3 regions of the Acidovorax bellezanensis genome follow, and region 2 is predicted to be linked to each of the others. Evidence: predicted binding sites of a transcription regulator. Region 2 holds the regulator's gene; each other region holds the start of a gene.
What was found. Region 2 encodes FNR, which switches genes on or off when oxygen is low (the NO sensors DNR and NnrR bind a similar motif). Its sites were predicted from a motif close to TTGATNNNNATCAA; they were not measured.

Region 1: the regulator FNR is predicted to act here: its motif matches at 2,746-2,759, upstream of azu (azurin).
Region 3: the regulator FNR is predicted to act here: its motif matches at 2,529-2,542, upstream of N0K08_RS12370 (universal stress protein).

Annotation. Positions count from the first base shown of each region.
Region 1 covers NZ_JAODYH010000005.1:47,832-53,281, reverse strand. Annotated here, with positions in the region: gene N0K08_RS11765 (metal-dependent hydrolase family protein) at 1-1,314, opposite strand, end outside; gene N0K08_RS11760 (hypothetical protein) at 1,395-1,775, opposite strand; gene azu (azurin) at 2,028-2,477, opposite strand; gene N0K08_RS11750 (SGNH/GDSL hydrolase family protein) at 2,853-4,247, shown strand; gene N0K08_RS11745 (aspartate aminotransferase family protein) at 4,264-5,450, opposite strand, start outside.
Region 2 covers NZ_JAODYH010000006.1:14,596-20,045, reverse strand. Annotated here, with positions in the region: gene N0K08_RS13540 (sulfite exporter TauE/SafE family protein) at 1-513, opposite strand, end outside; gene hemN (oxygen-independent coproporphyrinogen III oxidase) at 517-1,911, opposite strand; gene fnr (fumarate/nitrate reduction transcriptional regulator Fnr) at 2,103-2,825, shown strand; gene N0K08_RS13525 (hypothetical protein) at 2,906-3,166, opposite strand; gene N0K08_RS13520 (FixH family protein) at 3,252-3,539, opposite strand; gene ccoP (cytochrome-c oxidase, cbb3-type subunit III) at 3,682-4,593, opposite strand; gene N0K08_RS13510 (cbb3-type cytochrome oxidase subunit 3) at 4,623-4,760, opposite strand; gene ccoO (cytochrome-c oxidase, cbb3-type subunit II) at 4,773-5,402, opposite strand; gene ccoN (cytochrome-c oxidase, cbb3-type subunit I) at 5,419-5,450, opposite strand, start outside.
Region 3 covers NZ_JAODYH010000005.1:187,823-193,272, forward strand. Annotated here, with positions in the region: gene N0K08_RS12350 (phosphoenolpyruvate carboxykinase (GTP)) at 1-49, shown strand, start outside; gene N0K08_RS12355 (hypothetical protein) at 284-514, opposite strand; gene N0K08_RS12360 (LysR family transcriptional regulator) at 657-1,619, shown strand; gene N0K08_RS12365 (metallophosphoesterase) at 1,616-2,470, shown strand; gene N0K08_RS12370 (universal stress protein) at 2,597-3,019, shown strand; gene N0K08_RS12375 (3'-5' exonuclease) at 3,046-3,660, shown strand; gene N0K08_RS12380 (flavin reductase family protein) at 3,772-4,278, shown strand; gene minE (cell division topological specificity factor MinE) at 4,376-4,639, opposite strand; gene minD (septum site-determining protein MinD) at 4,643-5,450, opposite strand, start outside.

The sequences.
Region 1 (5,450 bases), on a different contig from region 2:
CACGCCGGGATAGGGGCTGCGCTCGCCCGACAGCGCCAGCAGTTCCCCATTGGTGCCCGTGGCCTGGCCCAGCAGCGTCAGCGGGTCGTAAAAGCGCGTCAGCTTCGCCAACTGCCGGCCCTGGGTGGCGGTGTTGCGGGGATTGAACAGGATGTCCGTGCCCCAGCCGGTCTTGATGCCGTATTTCTGCGCCAGGGCGTAGGCTTTTTCTGTGCCTTCGGCCACTCTTTTCTGGTTGGCGCGTTGCCCGGGATCGGCGTAGACATTGCTGTCCTCATCCTGCAGGAACGGCTGCAGGCTCCACCACACGCCTTCGTCGCGCATCATGCGCACGCTGGCCTCGTCGGCCAGTTGTCCGTGCTCTATGCATTTCACGCCGGCACGGATGGCCCGCTGTATGCCCTTGGGCGTGTAGACATGCGTCATGACGTAGGTGTTCCAGTCGCTGGCCGCCTCCACGCCGGCCCGCAGCTCGCGCTCGGTGAATTGCGTGCTGTCCAGCGGGTCATACAGCGAAGCCACGCCGCCGCCGGCGAGCATCTTGACCTGCGAGGCGCCGAGCATCAGCTGCTCGCGCACGCGGCGCAGCACTTCGGCCTCGCCATCGGCAATCATCGCCACGCCCAGGCTTTCGGTCAGGCTCAGCGGCCCGTTGGGCGCGCGGGGGATGTCGCTGCGCAGGCGGAAGTCGCCATGGCCCGAAGTCTGTGAAATCATGGCCCCGCTGGGGAAGATGCGGGGTCCGGGGACCAGCCCTTCGTCGATCGCGCGTTTGAGCGCAAAGGCCGGGCCGCCGGCGTCGCGCACCGAAGTGAAGCCGCGCATCAGGGTGCGCTGTGCCTCCTGTGCCGCCACCAGGTAGAGGTAGCCCAGGTCGGCGGAGACGGCGGAAAGCTGCGAGATCGCCGCCAGCATGGTGTGCCAGTGCGTGTCGATCAGGCCGGGCAGGGCCAGCTTGCCCTGGCAGTCGATGACCTGAGCGCCTTCCACCGTGGCTTGCGCGGGCAGCAGGTCGGCAATGCGCTTGCCTTGGACCAGGACTTGCACGCCTTCGCGCACGGCCTTGCCCGAACCGTCAAACAGCCGAAGATTGCGCAGTAGCAGGGGGCGCTGGGCATCGGGCGCGGACGGTGCCGCCACCGCGGGCAGGGCAAACGGGGTCAGCATGGCCGTCACGCCCCCCAGGAAGCGGCGGCGCGTGAGGTCGTCCATCACCCGCTGGTGCAGGCGCTGGCACATGGCGCTGCTGCAGGCACAGGCCTTGGCGCGTATGGGCCCCAGGCGCCATGGAAAGGAATTGGACGAAGAAGCCATGAAGACATCCTGGTTGGCAGAGCGTGACGGGCACAGGGCCGACGCCGCGACGTGCGGCGGCCGCGGGGCTTCTGAGGGGTTTATTCCAGGCCGCTGATCTTCCAGCTGCCGTCGGCCTGCTGGCAGAACCACAGCTTCCACTGGTGCGCCGTGCGGCTCTGGCTGACCTGGGCAGACAGCAGGCGGCACTGTCCGGCGGACTGGGTTTCGACCTTGGCGCCGGGATTGAGCAGCACCTTGACCGGGAACTTGCCTGGCCGCGCGGTGCTGCTCCATTCGGCCACCGTGCCCGCCGGGCCTTCGTTCAGGGTCTGGCCCACAAAGGACTTGAAGCTGGGCACATCCTGTGCCGGGATGTGGAGCAGTGCCGACTGGTTCAGCCGCGCCAGGGGCAGGGCGTGGACAGCGAACGGCAGCAGCAGGGCAGTGCAGGCTGCGAGGCGAAGAAGGGCTTTTTGCATGGTAAACACAGTGTTACATGAAAGCCGATTTTTCGTAAATCGCACTAAGGGCGTGCGCTTTGTTGTCTTCAGTGGCGCCCATGAAAAAGCCTCCGCTGCTTTCGCAGGGGAGGCTTTGGGTGCAACTGGGGGGCTATGCCCCCCAGCGCGGCTACGCGCAGCGAGCCAGCGTGGGGGCCATGTTTTGCCGCCGGGCCGCCCCAAGGCAAAACGCGCCCCCTTGGGGGGCAGCGAACCAGCGTGGGGGCTATGTTACGCGCCCAGCTTCAGCGCACCCTTCATGATGCCGGCGTGGCCGGGGAAGGAGCAGAAGAAGCTGTAGTCGGTGCCGGCGGCGATCTTGGCGACAGGAATCTCGATGGTGGTGCTTTCGCCGCCGCCGATGACCTTGGTGTGGGCGATCACGCGGGCATCGTCCTTCTTCACGAAGTCAGAGGCCGCGCCGGCCTTCATGCCGTCGGCATTGACGGCCGTCATGTCGGCAGCCGTGGTCACGACCAGGTTGTGGCCCATGGCGGTCTTGGGCATCTTGCCCACATGTTTCAAGGTCACGCTGAAGCTCTTGCAGGCCTTGGGTACGGTGATGCTCTTGGTGTTGAACTGCATCATGTCGTTGGCTTCGACCGTGGTGGCGCAGTCGGCGGCAAAAGCCGGAGCTGCAGCGGTGGCGCAAAAAGCCAAGGTAGCGAGAAGTTTCTTCATGATCCCAATCCTTTTAGAAAGTCGATGTCCAGGCGCCGCACCGCTGCGTGGATCGCAGTCCAAGGCACGAACCTAGTACAAACCCTAGTGTAGACACAAGTGAAGTGTCGGACCCACTCTGCCAGAAAAAAGCATGGCGCAAGTGGCGTCTCTCGCTGGCCGCCCCCATCGCGCCGGCCGGAGCCACTTCTTTCGGCGCCATGCTCCAGCCAAGCTTGACAGAGTCAGTAACGAAATAGAACTTTAGTTACAGTGGCGCAAGGCCGTGTTGATGCATGTCATCAAGCAACACCTCTGCGCTTTCCTGGCACCGTGCCACGGCGACGTGGGATCGCGGCTTTCCGGTGTACCGCCCATCCAGAAAACGGAGATTCCATGCGTCATGTTTTCCTGCCAGTCTTGCTGGCCGCGGCCTTGTTGAGTGCCTGCAATGGCGATGACAATTCGCCAGCGCCGGTCCCGGTGCCACCGGTGGAACCCGCCCCCAAGCCCCACTTCAGCGCCCAGATTTCATTTGGCGACAGCTTGTCGGATGTCGGGACCTATGCGGTCGGCGCGCTCAAGGCCCTGGGCGGCGGAAAGTTCACCATCAATGGCGACAACACGCGGCTCAATCCCGCATTCACCGGCCTGACCTGGATCGAAGTCATGGCGGCCCGGCTGGGCCTGCCTGCGCCCTGCGCGGCGCAGACCGGCCTGGACGGTAATGCCGCCCAGGGCTTTTCGGTGCGGGTGCAAAACCACGCCGGCTGCTTTGGCTACGGCCAGGGCGGCTCCCGCGTCACCCATCCGGTCGGACCGAACAACAAGCTGACCGGCAGCGCGCTGGGCGCCTTGACCGTGCCGGTGAAGACGCAGATTGCCAACCACCTGGCGCAGTCGGGTGGAAAGTTCAAGCCAGACGATCTGGTCCTGGTGATGGCGGGCGGCAATGACATGCTGTTCCAGCTGGGTGCGCTGCAGGCCGGGGCCACGGCGGCGGGTCAGGCCGCGGGTGCCAGGCAATATTTCGACAGTCTGGTCCCCTTGCTGGCGTCCGGGGCCATCGCCCCGAGCACCGCGGCGGTGGCGATCTTCTCGGCGGTGAGCGCCGAGCTCGCCAGGCCGGGGAGCTCGCAAGCGAGCGCGACCATCGCAGCCGTAGGGGCTGCGGCCGGTCAGCCCGGCAATGCGGCGGTGGCTAGCATGGCCGTATACGGCCCCATGGTGGCGGCCGCTCAGGCCGATGCCGCGACGGCCGGGGCCGCCGCGGGCAACAAGTACGCCGCGGACCAGGGGCCGAATCTCGTGACCGCGCTGACCCTGGCGGGCGCCGAACTGGCCACGCTGGTGAAAAGCCAGGTGCTTGCCAACGGCGCCCGGTATGTCGTGGTCAACAACCTGCCGGACGTTGCGCAGACCCCGGCCGGCCGCTCCAAGCCCGCGGAGACACAGGCCTTGATGGCCGCCATGGCCCAGGCCTTCAACGCGCAGCTGAGCAGCGCCCTGTCGGCCGAGACCGACGTGTTGCTGGTGGACGTGTATGCCTTGACCCAGCAAGCCGCGACGAACCCCAGCGCGTTCGGCTTGACCAATGTGACCGAGACGGCCTGCGACCTGAGCTCCGTGAAGAATCCCCTGCTCAGTTCGCTGGCCTGCAATGGCACGAATCTGAAAGCGGGCGATGTCAGCCGCTATGCCTATGCCGACGACGTGCATCCGACGCCGTATTTCTACGCGCAGCTGGCCACCCAGGTGGAGGAAAGAATGGTGCAGCAGGGCTGGCGCTAGGCCCCGCAGCCGGCCATTACTGCGCAATGGCCGTCAGCACCTCGTCCAGCCGCTGCACCAGCAGGTCGGCATGCTCCCGTGTGAACACCAGCGGCGGCCGGATCTTGAGGATGTTGGCGTGCTCGCCCGTGGCGCTGAGCAGCACCTGCCGTGCGCGCAGGCCGTTGACCACGCGCGCGGCCTGGGCCGTTGCCGGAGTGCGCGCCGCGCGGTCGGTGACCAGCTCCACACCCAGGAACAGGCCGGCGCCGCGCACTTCGCCCACCAGCGCATGGCGCGGGGCCAGCGCCGCCAGGCGCTCGCGCAGGTAGGTGCCGACTTCCAGGGCGTTGCGCTGCAGGTCCTGCTGCTCGATCACGTCCAGCACGGCCGAGGCCGCGGCCATGGAGACGGGGTTGCCGCCGAACGTGTTGAAGTAGCGACAGGCCTTGCCGAAGGCCTGCATGACTTCGGGCTTCACGGCCAGGCCGGCGACCGGGTGGCCGTTGCCCATGGGCTTGCCCATGGTCACGATGTCGGGCACCACGCCGTGGCGCTGAAAGCCCCAGAAAGTCTCGCCCGTGCGGCCGAAGCCGGGCTGCACTTCGTCGGCGATGAAGACGCCGCCGGCCGCGTGGATGGCCTCCACGGCCTCGCGCAGCAGGCCCGCCGGTCCCGTGAATACGCCGTCGCTGGAGAACACCGTGTCGACCATCAGCGCGGCCGGCGCGATGCCGTGGGCGCGCAGGTCGGCAATCGCGGCGCGCACGCCCTCGGCGAAGCGGTGGCCGGCGCCGGCATCGCCGCCGCTGGGCGCATCCACCAGGCGCACATGCGCGCCCAGCTGCACGAACTGGCCCAGCGAAGGCGAGGCGCAGGCGATGGCCGAAGTCACGCCGTGGTAGGCGAAGCGCGTGACGATCAGGCCGGCGCCGCCGGTATGGGCCGTGGCGATGCGCATGGCCAGGTCGTTGGCTTCGCTGCCGGTACAGGTGAACGTGGCATGGCCCAGTTCGGGGGGCATGGTGGCCAGCAGGCGCTCGGCATAGTCGAGGATGCCGTCGTGCAGATAGCGGGTATGCGTGTTCAGCGTGGCGGCCTGGCGCGCGATGGCCTCGACCACCTGCGGGTGGGCATGGCCCACGCAGACCACGTTGTTGTAGGCGTCGAGGTAGGGCTGGCCGGCCGCGTCATACAGCCACACGCCTTCGCCGCGCACGGGCT
Region 2 (5,450 bases):
CAAGGCGCCGGCCGCGGCCCCGCCGCTGAGCCCCGCCACCAGCAAGGCCGAGTACAGCAGTCCGCAAGGCATCAAGGCCCAGACAAAGCCGGTGGCAAAGGTTCCGCCAGGCGCCGCCACCACCGGCTGCACGCGCCGCCACAGCGCGCGCCCGGCCGACTCTATCCAGGCCGGCTGGCGCGCCTGAACCATCATCAGGATGCCCCAGACCATGATGCCCAGGTGCATGAAGGTCCAGACCGGCTGCATCGCCGTGGTCTGGGCGTTCAGCCAGGCCAGGCCTTCCACGGCCAGCGCCGCCAGCGCCCCGAGGCTGGCATAGCCGGCGAGCCGGCCGCCATGGAACAGTGCAGTGCGTTGCCACAGCCGACTGCGCAGACCATGCACAGTGACCACGCTGGTGGCGCCCGGGCGCGACGTCACCACGGCGCAGGGTGCGGCGCACATTGCAAGACAATGGGGCCCGCCTACGAGGCCCATCACGGCAGAAGTCCAAACTAGCGAAAACAGCATCCGCTAGATGATCCTTGAAAACCGCGCTCGGTTCCTGTCGGCCTGCAAATAGCGGTCAAAAGTCATGGCTACTGCGCGCACGAAGTACCAGCCCATGGGCGTGACCCGCACGCTTTCCTCGCTGATCTCCACCAGGCCCTGCGCCTGCAGGCCGGCGAGCATTTCCAGCTCGGCGGCGAAATAGCGCCGGCCGTCGATCAACCAGGCCTGGTCCAACGCCTCGAACAGCAGCTCGCCCTGGCACATCAGCGCCATGATCACGGCGCGCCGTATCAGGTCGTCGCGGCCCAGGGCCAGCCCCCGCACCACGGGTAGCCGCCCCTGGTCGAGCAGGTCGTAATACTCATCCAGGGTCTTGGCGTTCTGGCTGTAGGTCGCGCCCACACGGCCTATGGCCGACACGCCCAGCGCGATCAGGTCGCAGTCGGGCTGGGTGCTGTAGCCCTGGAAATTGCGGTGCAGCCGCCCCTGGCGCTTGGCCACGGCCAGCGAATCCGTGGGCAGCGCGAAATGGTCCATGCCCACATAGACATAGCCCGCGGCCTGGAACATGGCGAGCGAGCGCGCCAGCATGCCGACCTTGGCGCCGGCGTCGGGCAAGGCCGCGGTGTCGATGCGCCGCTGCGGCTTGAAGCGCTCGGGCAGATGGGCATAGGCGTACAAGGCAATGCGGTCGGGCCGCAATTCGCACACCTGCGCCAGCGTGCGCTCGAACGATTCGGGCGTCTGGCATGGCAGGCCGTAAATCAGGTCCACGTTGACGGAGTCAAAGTCCAGCTCGCGCGCGGCCTGCACCAGCGCGAACACCTGCTCGGCGGGCTGCTCGCGGTGCACGGCCTTCTGCACCTGGGGATCGAAATCCTGCACGCCAAAGCTCAGGCGGTTGAAACCCAGCTGCGCCAGAAAGGCCAGGCGCTCGGGCGTCACCGTGCGCGGATCGACTTCGATCGAATACTCGCCGCCGGGCTGCAGCGTGAAATGGCTGCGCAGCAGGTCCATGAGTTCGGCCAGGCCCTCGTCGCTCAGGAAAGTGGGCGTGCCGCCGCCCAGGTGCAGCTGGCTCACCGTCTGACCCGGACCGCAATGCCGGGTGTGCAGCGCGACTTCGCGCGCCAGGTATTGCAGATAGGTCTGGGCGCGTTCGGCGTGACGGGTGACGATCTTGTTGCAGGCGCAGTAGTAGCACAGCGATTCGCAGAACGGGATGTGCACATACAGCGACAGCGGCCGCGCCAGGCCCACCGCGCCATTGCGGCGCTGTTTGAGCGCCAGTGTGTAATCATCCGGACCAAAGGCTTCCACAAACCGGTCTGCCGTCGGGTAGGAGGTATAGCGGGGGCCAGGCACGTCAAAACGCTGCAGCAACGCAGGGGTGAGCTCGGGGGGGGCTGCGGTCATGGTGTTTCCTTGGCTTTTCCCGACTGTGCCGCATCCCAATGCCTGCGTCCTTGATGTCGATCAAGACTTGCTCACCCACATGCTGCGACAATTTGATATATGTCAGCCATGACCTCGGGCCTGTGCGCTGTCGGCAGCCCATGCGACCGCCCCTTCCGTGTTATCCACCGCCAGCTTCGAGGTCCAGTCCCATGAATTTACAAACCATCAAAGCCTCCTGCTCCAACTGCAACCTGCGCGAACTGTGCCTGCCCATAGGCCTGAGCGACGAGCAAATGCAGCGCATCGACGACATCGTCGCCGTGCGCCGCAAGATCAAGCGGGGCGGCATGCTGTTTCACAACGGCGAGGCGTTTTCCTCGCTGTATGCGATTCGCACCGGCTTCTTCAAGACCAGCGTGGCCACCGAGGACGGACGTGACCAAGTGACGGGCTTTCAGATGGCGGGCGAAATCATCGGCCTGGACGGCATCGTCAACGACCACCACACCTGCGACGCGGTGGCGCTCGAGGATGCCGAAGTCTGTGTCATGCCTTTTGATCGCCTGGAAGATCTGTCGCGCGAAATCACGGTGCTGCAAAACCATGTGCACAAGGTCATGAGCCGTGAAATCGTGCGTGAGCATGGCGTGATGCTGCTGCTGGGCAGCATGCGGGCCGAGGAGCGTCTGGCGGCGTTTGTGCTCAATCTGGTGCAGCGCCTGCACACGCGGGGGTTTTCCCAGTCGGAGCTGGTACTGCGCATGACGCGCGAGGAAATCGGCAGCTACCTGGGCCTCAAGCTGGAGACCGTGAGCCGCACTTTCTCCAAGTTCGTCGACGACGGCATCGTCGAAGTCAAGCAGCGCCACATCCGCATTCTCGACACCGACGCGCTCAAGCGCATCGTGAACCATCAACGCGAGTGTGACTAAGCCCCTCCCCCGCTGATAAACCCCTTGCGCCCCGCTTTGACAAGCTCAGGGAGAACGGGCCAAGGGATACAGTCAGTTGTTCAGTCGAGCGCGGGAGCGCGGTGCCCGCCATTGACTTCCGCCGGCCCCATGCCCAGCAGGCAGGTCAAGCCGCTGGCAGCGCTGGTGACCAGCCAGAAGGCAAAGAAAGACAGGGTATAGAACGCCTGCCGGCCCCAGTTCAGGGTCTCGCCCCGCCACTGGATTTCGCTCGGATCGACCAGCCCGAACACCAGCATTTCCATCGCACAGGCGGCCAGAAAGGCCGGCCAGAGAATCCACATCAAGCGTTTTGCCAACATCAGGAACTCCTTGTGCCGCAGCAACGCTTTCATTCTGCAAGCAATCGAAGTCCCTGGCGCTGCGGAAAACCCGCGCATGGCCCGCTCAACGGTCGGTGGGCGCGTGCTCCGCGGGCGTTGCCGCATGGTTGCGGCCGGTGACGGCCGGTGCCAGGCTCAGATCGGGCTTGCCGGTCAGCGTCTGGTTGATTTCAATACCGTGGCGGTAGTAATCCGGGTCGATCACCGGGTCGGGGTTGGCCGCGGCGATCCAGAACGTGGCCAGACCAGCCACGACCACCACGGCCGGGCCGCCGACCACCATCCAGACAAAACCGAATTTCCACCAGGGACGGGGATCGTGTGCGGGTGCGTTGGAGGGAGTTTTCGACATGGGGTACTTTCAGATTTGCGTTTCAGGGGCTGCGCCTGAAACTGGCGCGCCCCAGCCAGGGGGCGCCGAGCAAGGGCCGCCCCGCAGCGAGGGCGCCGTCCCCCTCCACCGAAGGATGAGAGGGGGAAGCCGCGTCAGCGGCTCAGGGGGTGCCCTGCTTATGCGACAGGCTCCACACATAGGAGGCCAGCACACCGATCTGCTCGGGTGTCAGCTTGTCCTTTTGCGCCGGCATGTGGTTTTGCTTGCCGTTGTTGACGATGTCAATGATCGCCGCTTCACCCCAGCCGTGCAACCAGACGTCATCGGTCAGGTTGGGCGCGCCCAGGGCCTGGTTGCCCTTGCCGTCCATGCCGTGGCAGGCAGCGCAGGCCGTGAACTTGGACTTGCCCAGCGAAGCGCGCAGCGAATCCGAGGGACTGCCCGACAGGCTCAGCACGTAGTGGGCCAGGTTGCGCACGTCATCGGGCGTTCCCACGGCAGCCGCCATAGGCGGCATGACGCCGACACGGCCTTCGGTGATGGTTTCCTGGATCTTCTCGGGCGTGCCGCCATGCAGCCAGTCGCCGTCCGTCAGATTCGGAAAGCTCTTGCCGCCGCGTGCGTCCGAGCCGTGGCATTGCGCGCAGTTGTTCATGAACAAACGCTCGCCAATGGCCATGGCCTGGGGGTCTTGCGCACGCTCTTCCGGCGTCATCGCCGCAAAACGCGCATACAGGGGCGCGATCTGCGCCTTGGCCTTGGCCTGCTCGGCCTCATAGGCACCGACCTGCGTCCAGCCCAGCTTGCCCGTGAACGAGCCCAGACCAGGATAGGCCGCCAGATAGGCGACGCCGAAGATCACGGTGATGATGAACAGCCACATCCACCAGCGCGGCATGGGGTTGTTCAACTCCCGCAGGTCGCCGTCCCAGACGTGGCCCGTGGTGTTGTCTGGTGCGGAGACGACTTTCTTGCGGGCCACCACGAACAGCAGCACGGCACAGAAAATGATGCCCCCCAGAGTGATCAGGGTCACATACACCGACCAGAAATTGTTTACGAAGTCGCTCATGAAATATTCTCGTTATGGTGAGAAGACGTTCAGTCTTGCTCAAACGGCAGCCGCGCTGCCTCGTCGAAGCGGGCCTGGTTGCGGCTGGAGTAAGCCCACCACCAGATGCCCACAAAACACGCCAGCGATGCCAGCGTGGCCACGATGCGCAGAGTAGTGACGTCCATGGAGCAGTCCTCTCACTTGAGCGCGGTGCCAAGCACCTGCAGATAGGCAATCACGGCTTCCATTTCCGTCTTGCCCTTGACCTCATCCGTCGACGCCTTGATCTCTTCGTCGGAGTAAGGCACGCCGACCTTGCGCAGCGCCGTCATGTGCGAAGCGATGGAGGCGTGGTCGGCCGGGGTCTTTTCCAGCCACGAGTAGGCGGGCATGTTGGACTCGGGCACGACGTCGCGGGGGTTGTTCAAGTGGATGCGATGCCATTCATCGCTGTACTTGCCACCCACGCGGTGCAGGTCGGGACCCGTGCGCTTGGAACCCCATTGGAAGGGATGGTCGTAGACGAACTCGCCAGCCACCGAGTAGTGGCCGTAGCGCAGCGTCTCGGCGTGGAAGGGGCGGATCATCTGCGAGTGGCAGTTGTAGCAGCCTTCGCGCTGGTAGATGTCGCGACCCACCAGTTGCACCGATGTGTAGGGCTTGACGCCCACCACGGCTTCGGTGGTCGACTTCTGGAAGAACAGCGGCACGATTTCCGCCAGGCCGCCGATGGCAACCACCAGCAGCGTCAGGGCGATCAGCCAGAAATTGCTGGTTTCCACCTTCTCATGGGAGAAGCCGCTTGCTTTTTTGTTTTGATCAGACATGTGAGGCTCCTTGAACTCAGGCGTGCGCCGGGTTCACTGCGGGAATGG
Region 3 (5,450 bases), on a different contig from region 2:
GGAACTGCTGGCCACCCGCGCCGCCCTCGAGAAGCGCCTGAACGACTAAGTTCGCGCGCGCAGGAACGGGCGCGCCCCGTTCCCGCCCCCAAAGCCCTGCACCGCAGGGCTTTTTTTACGCACAAAAAAGCCGCGGCCTTGTGGGCAGCGGCTTGATCGCGATATTTGGAGCCTGCGCAACTGGCGTGTCCCAGCAAGGGGACACCGAGCAAGGGCCGCCCCGCAGCGATGGTGTCGTCCCCCTCGATGAGAGGGGGAAGACGCGAAGCGTCTCAGGGGGTGTTTACCGACCCTGCCCCTGCATGGCGCGGCTCAGTTCCGCCATGATGCGCGCATCCTTGAGTGCGGCGTTCCAGGTACGCTCGTCTTCCACCGCCTGCTTGCGGCTGCTGACCCAGGCGCGGTAGCCGGCGCGCACGGTATCTGCCATGGACTGCAACAGCAGCGCTCCACGGTGCATGCGCACGATGCCGGAATGTTCAAAGGAATGGGTGGAATTAACGAAGCTGGTCATGATATGGAACCCCTGTTACAGACGCTTGTGGCGAAATTGCCGGGCAATGCAGCAATCATAGGGTTTACCCCATGTAACTTCAAATTTATCTTTTGAATTACTATCATTCATATGAGTGATGTATCCCCATGAGTGAAGGACCATGACCCCCCACGGTTTCCACCAGCTCGACCTGAATCTGCTGCGGGTCTTCGACGAAGTCATGGCCGAGCGCAGCCTGACGCGGGCCGCGCACAAGCTGGCCATTACCCAGCCGGCCGTGAGCAATGCCATGCGGCGCCTGCGCGAGGCCCTGGGCGATGAACTGCTGGTGCGCCATGGTCAGGGCGTGCAGCCCACGCCGCGCGCCCTGGCGCTATGGCCTGCGGTGCGCGACGCGCTCGCGCAGCTGCAGCAAACCCTGGCGCCCAACGCGTTCGACCCGGCCAGTGCCACCACGACCTTCGTGCTGGCCATGGCCGATGCCACGGCCTCGACCCTGATCCCTCCGCTGTACGAAATCATCGAGCGCGAAGCGCCCGGGATTTCCGTGCGCGTGCTGCCGCTGACCACGCGCGACCCCCGCCAGCTGCTCGAGGACGGTGAAGCCGACATCGCGGTAGGCTACTTCCCCGCCGTGCTGGCCGACCTGACGGCGCGCGAGCAATCAGGCGACGTCGTAGGTTTCGAAAGCCGCAGGCTGTATGCAAGCGCTTACATCTGCGTGATGCGTGAAGGCCATCCCCTGGCCCATGTACCGCTCACGCTGGACAACTACTGCCAGGCACACCATATGCTGGTGAGCTTTTCCGGGCGCTCGTTCGGCTTCATCGACGAGGCCCTGGCCTCGCTGGGCCGCAAGCGCCAGGTGGTGCTCACGGTGAACCAGTTCTTCACCGCGGGCCGGGTGGTGGTCGGGTCCAACCTGCTGACCATCCTGCCGCGCCACTTCGTGCCCGTGACCGGCATGGCCTCTTCGCTGGCCCTGCGCGAGCTGCCCTTCCACGTGCCGCCCGTGCATGTCGACGCCCTGTGGCGCCACCGCGGCCCGCAAGCGAGTGCCGGCGACTGGCTGCTGCAGGCGCTGTTCCGCGCCGCCCAAAACACTTTCCCCTCCGCGCCATGAAGATCCAGCTGCTTTCCGACCTCCACCTCGAAGTCCACCCCCATTTCCAGCCTGAACCCGCGGCCGGTGCCGATGTACTGGTGCTGGCCGGCGATATCGGCTCCTACCAGGAGGGAGGGATGCTGGCCGACGAGGACTTCGGCCTGGCCCGGTTTTCGCCGCTGCCGCAGTACGCCGGCTGGCCCTGCCCGGTGATCTTCGTGCCCGGCAACCATGAATACGACATGCAGGACTTCGATGCCGCCCATGCACGCCTGCGCGCCACCTGCGACCGCCTGGGGATGATCTGGCTGGAGCGCGAGACGGCCGTGCTGGACGGCGTGCGCTTTGTCGGCACCACGCTGTGGACCGACTTCGATGCCATCGCCCTGCAGGACAGCAAAGTGCAGGTCGGCAATCTGGGCGCGCTGCTGCGCCTGCGCGACAAGGCGTTTCGCGCCGCGAACTTCTACCTGCGCAAGACCGGCGGCACGCGCCACGGCGAAGCGTTTCTGGCCGAGCCCATGCGCGAACAGGCGCTGCTGTGCCAGCAATGGCTGCAGGCGGCGCTGGCTGAGCCCTTCGACGGCCCCACGGTCGCCGTGACCCACTTCGCGCCCAGTCTGCGCAGCGCCGATCCACGCTACGGAATGGTGCCGGGCACGGCAGGTTTTTGCAATGCGCTCGACGACTGGCTGGGACAGGCCCAGCTGTGGCTGCACGGCCATCTGCATTCGCCCAGCGACTACACCGTGCGCGGCGAGTCCGCGGACGGCAAGCCCTGGCAATGCCGTGTCGTCGCCAACCCGCTGGGCTATGCACGCAAGGGCGAGCAGGAATACTTCCAGCCCAGCGCATGCATCGACTTATGATGAACCAACCGCTGGTCGCCCTGGCCCCAGTGGGTTGCCAGTGAACGCCGCTGGAAGCATGATTTACATCAAGGCCGGCAAGCGCTGCTGGCATTAGTCTGGTCACTGAAACATTCGGAGGACTTCATGAAAATATTGCTTGCTGTCGACGGTAGCGTCTATACCCAAAAAATGCTGGATTACCTGGCCTCGCATGTCGAATTGCTGGCCGGCACCCATGAGTACACCGCCGCGAATGTGCAAAGCGCCCTGCCACCGCGCGCGCGCAGCGCACTGGGCAAGGAAATAGTCGACCAGTACTACGCCGAAGAAGGCGACAAGGTATTGACCCCGGTCTGCGACTTCCTCGCCAAGCACAATGTCCAGGCCGCACGCGTGAGCAAGGTCGGCCCCGCGGGCGAGACCATCGCCAAGCTGGCCACGGATGGCAATTTCGATCTGCTGATCATGGGCACCCACGGCCACAGCGCCTTGGGCAATCTGGTCATGGGCTCGGTCAGCACCCAGGTGCTGGCCCACTGCTCCACCCCCGTGCTGCTGGTGCGCTGAGCCCGGGGGCCATGGGAGAATGGCGCATGTCTTCTCCCATCGCCGTCATCGACTTTGAAACCACGGGCATCTCGCCCGGCCAGGGTGCGCGCGCCACCGAAGTGGCCATCGTGCTGCTGGAATCCGGCCAGATCGTGGACCGTTTCCAGAGCCTGATGCGCACCGGCGTGTGGATTCCCTCCTTCATCACCCAGCTCACCGGCATCAGCAATGCCATGGTGGCCGAGGCCCCGGCGGCCGAGGAAGTGATGGGCGAAGCGGCCCGCTTTGTCGGCGCGGCGCCGATGGTGGCGCACAACGCGGCCTTCGACCGCAAGTTCTGGGAGGCCGAACTGGGCCACGCCGGCCTGCCCGCGCCCCAGCCGTTTGCCTGCACCGTACTGCTGTCGCGGCGGCTATACCCTGAAGCCTCCAGCCACAAGCTGGGCAGCATCGTCGACCATCTGGGCCTGCCCCGCGCCGGACGCGCCCACCGGGCCCTGGCCGACGCCGAAATGGCAGCCTCCCTGCTCGCGCGCATGCAGCAGGACCTGCAGCGCCGCTGGGGCATTGCCCAGCCCGGCCATGGCCTGCTGTCCGAGCTCCAGCGCTGCCCCAAGGGCAACATCGCGACCATGCTCGCGCGCCAGGCCCAGGCCTAGGCGGACGGCCCCCATGCGGGGGCGACAGGAATACCGGCAAGCGCAGCCGGCACAATGGGCTCGGACCATAATAGGCAGATCCCTTCCGTGATGGCCCTGCGCCCCGTGCCTGTGAATTCGCCCCTACCCCGCTCTGCCGTGGCCCAGCCGCCCCAATTTTCTTCGCATGATTTCCGTCAGGCGCTTGGTCAGTTCGCCACCGGCGTGACCATCGTCACGGCGCTGAACGCACAGAACCAGCCCGTGGGCGTCACGGTGAGTTCCTTCAATTCGGTGTCGCTGCATCCGCCGCTGGTGCTGTGGAGCATGGCCAACAGCGCGGCCTCGCTGTCGGTCTTCATGGCCTGCACGCACTACGCCGTGCACGTGCTCGGCGCCGAGCAGAAGTCCCTGGCCGAACAGTTCGCGTCCAAAGGCATAGACCGCTGGGCCGGCGTGCTGCACCAGCCCGGCCAGACCGGCGTGCCCTTGCTCGATGGCGCCGTGGCGGCATTTGAATGCTTCAACCGCAGCCGCTACCAGGAAGGCGACCACGTGATCTTTGTCGGCGAAGTGGAGCATTGCAGCCATCAGAACGACGCTGCACCGTTGATCTACCACGCGGGCCGGATGAAATGACGCCCACGCGGGCCCGTTGCGGGCGTTCGTTCTGAACGCCGAGGGTCGAGCTCCAGAGTGAAAAAAAGCGGCCCTCAAGGGGCCGCTTTTGCATGGGTCAGCGCGTGGCTTCCGGTAGCTCGATCTTCACTTCCAGCACTTCCAGATTGTCCTGGCGCTCGAGGTGGACCTTGATGTCGTTCGGGTGGATGGTCACGTACTTGGAGATCACGGCCATCAGTTCGCGCTGCAGCTCGGGCAGGTAGTCGTGCTGGCTGCGGCCGCCGCCGACGCGCTCATGCGCCAGGATGATTTGCAGGCGTTCCTTGGCGACAGACGCGGATTTCTTTTTTTCGCCCAACAGAAAAGACAGCATCGACATGTCTTACCTCCCTCCAAAGATGCGTTTGAAAAAGCCCGGTTTTTGCGCCTCGATGAAGCGCATAGGCTTTTCTTCTCCCAGAAAACGATCGATCACATCCTTGTAGGCTTCGGACACATCGGTGTTCGCCATGTGCACGGCCGGAATGCCCTGGTTGGACGCCTGCAGCACCGTTTCCGATTCGGGGATCACGCCGATCAGCGGAATGCGCAGGATGTCCTGGATGTCTTCCAGCGACAGCATCTGTCCGTCCTCGACCCGGCTCGGGTTGTAGCGGGTGATCAGCAGGTGTTCCTTGATGCCTTCGCCACCGGCGATCGCGCGCTGGGTCTTGGAGCTGAGCATGCCCAGGATGCGGTCGGAATCGCGCACCGACGAGACTTCGGGATTGGTCACTACCAGCGCTTCGTCGGCAAAGTGCATGGCCATCAGCGCACCGCTTTCGATGCCCGCGGGCGAGTCGCAGATGATGAAGTCAAAGCCCATCTCGCCCAGGTCCTTGAGGATCTTCTCGACGCCGTCCTGGGTCAGGGCTTCCTTGTCGCGGGTCTGCGAGGCAGCCAGCACGAACAGGTTGTCGCACTGCTTGTCCTTGATCAAGGCCTGGTTGAGGTTGGCTTCGCCCTGGATCACATTGATCAGGTCATACACCACCCGGCGCTCGCACCCCATGATCAGATCGAGATTGCGCAGACCGACGTCGAAGTCGATGACTGCGGTCTTGTAGCCGCGCAGGGCGAGGCCGGATGCGAAGCTGGCGCTGGTGGTGGTCTTGCCCACTCCACCTTTGCCGGAGGTCACGACGACGATT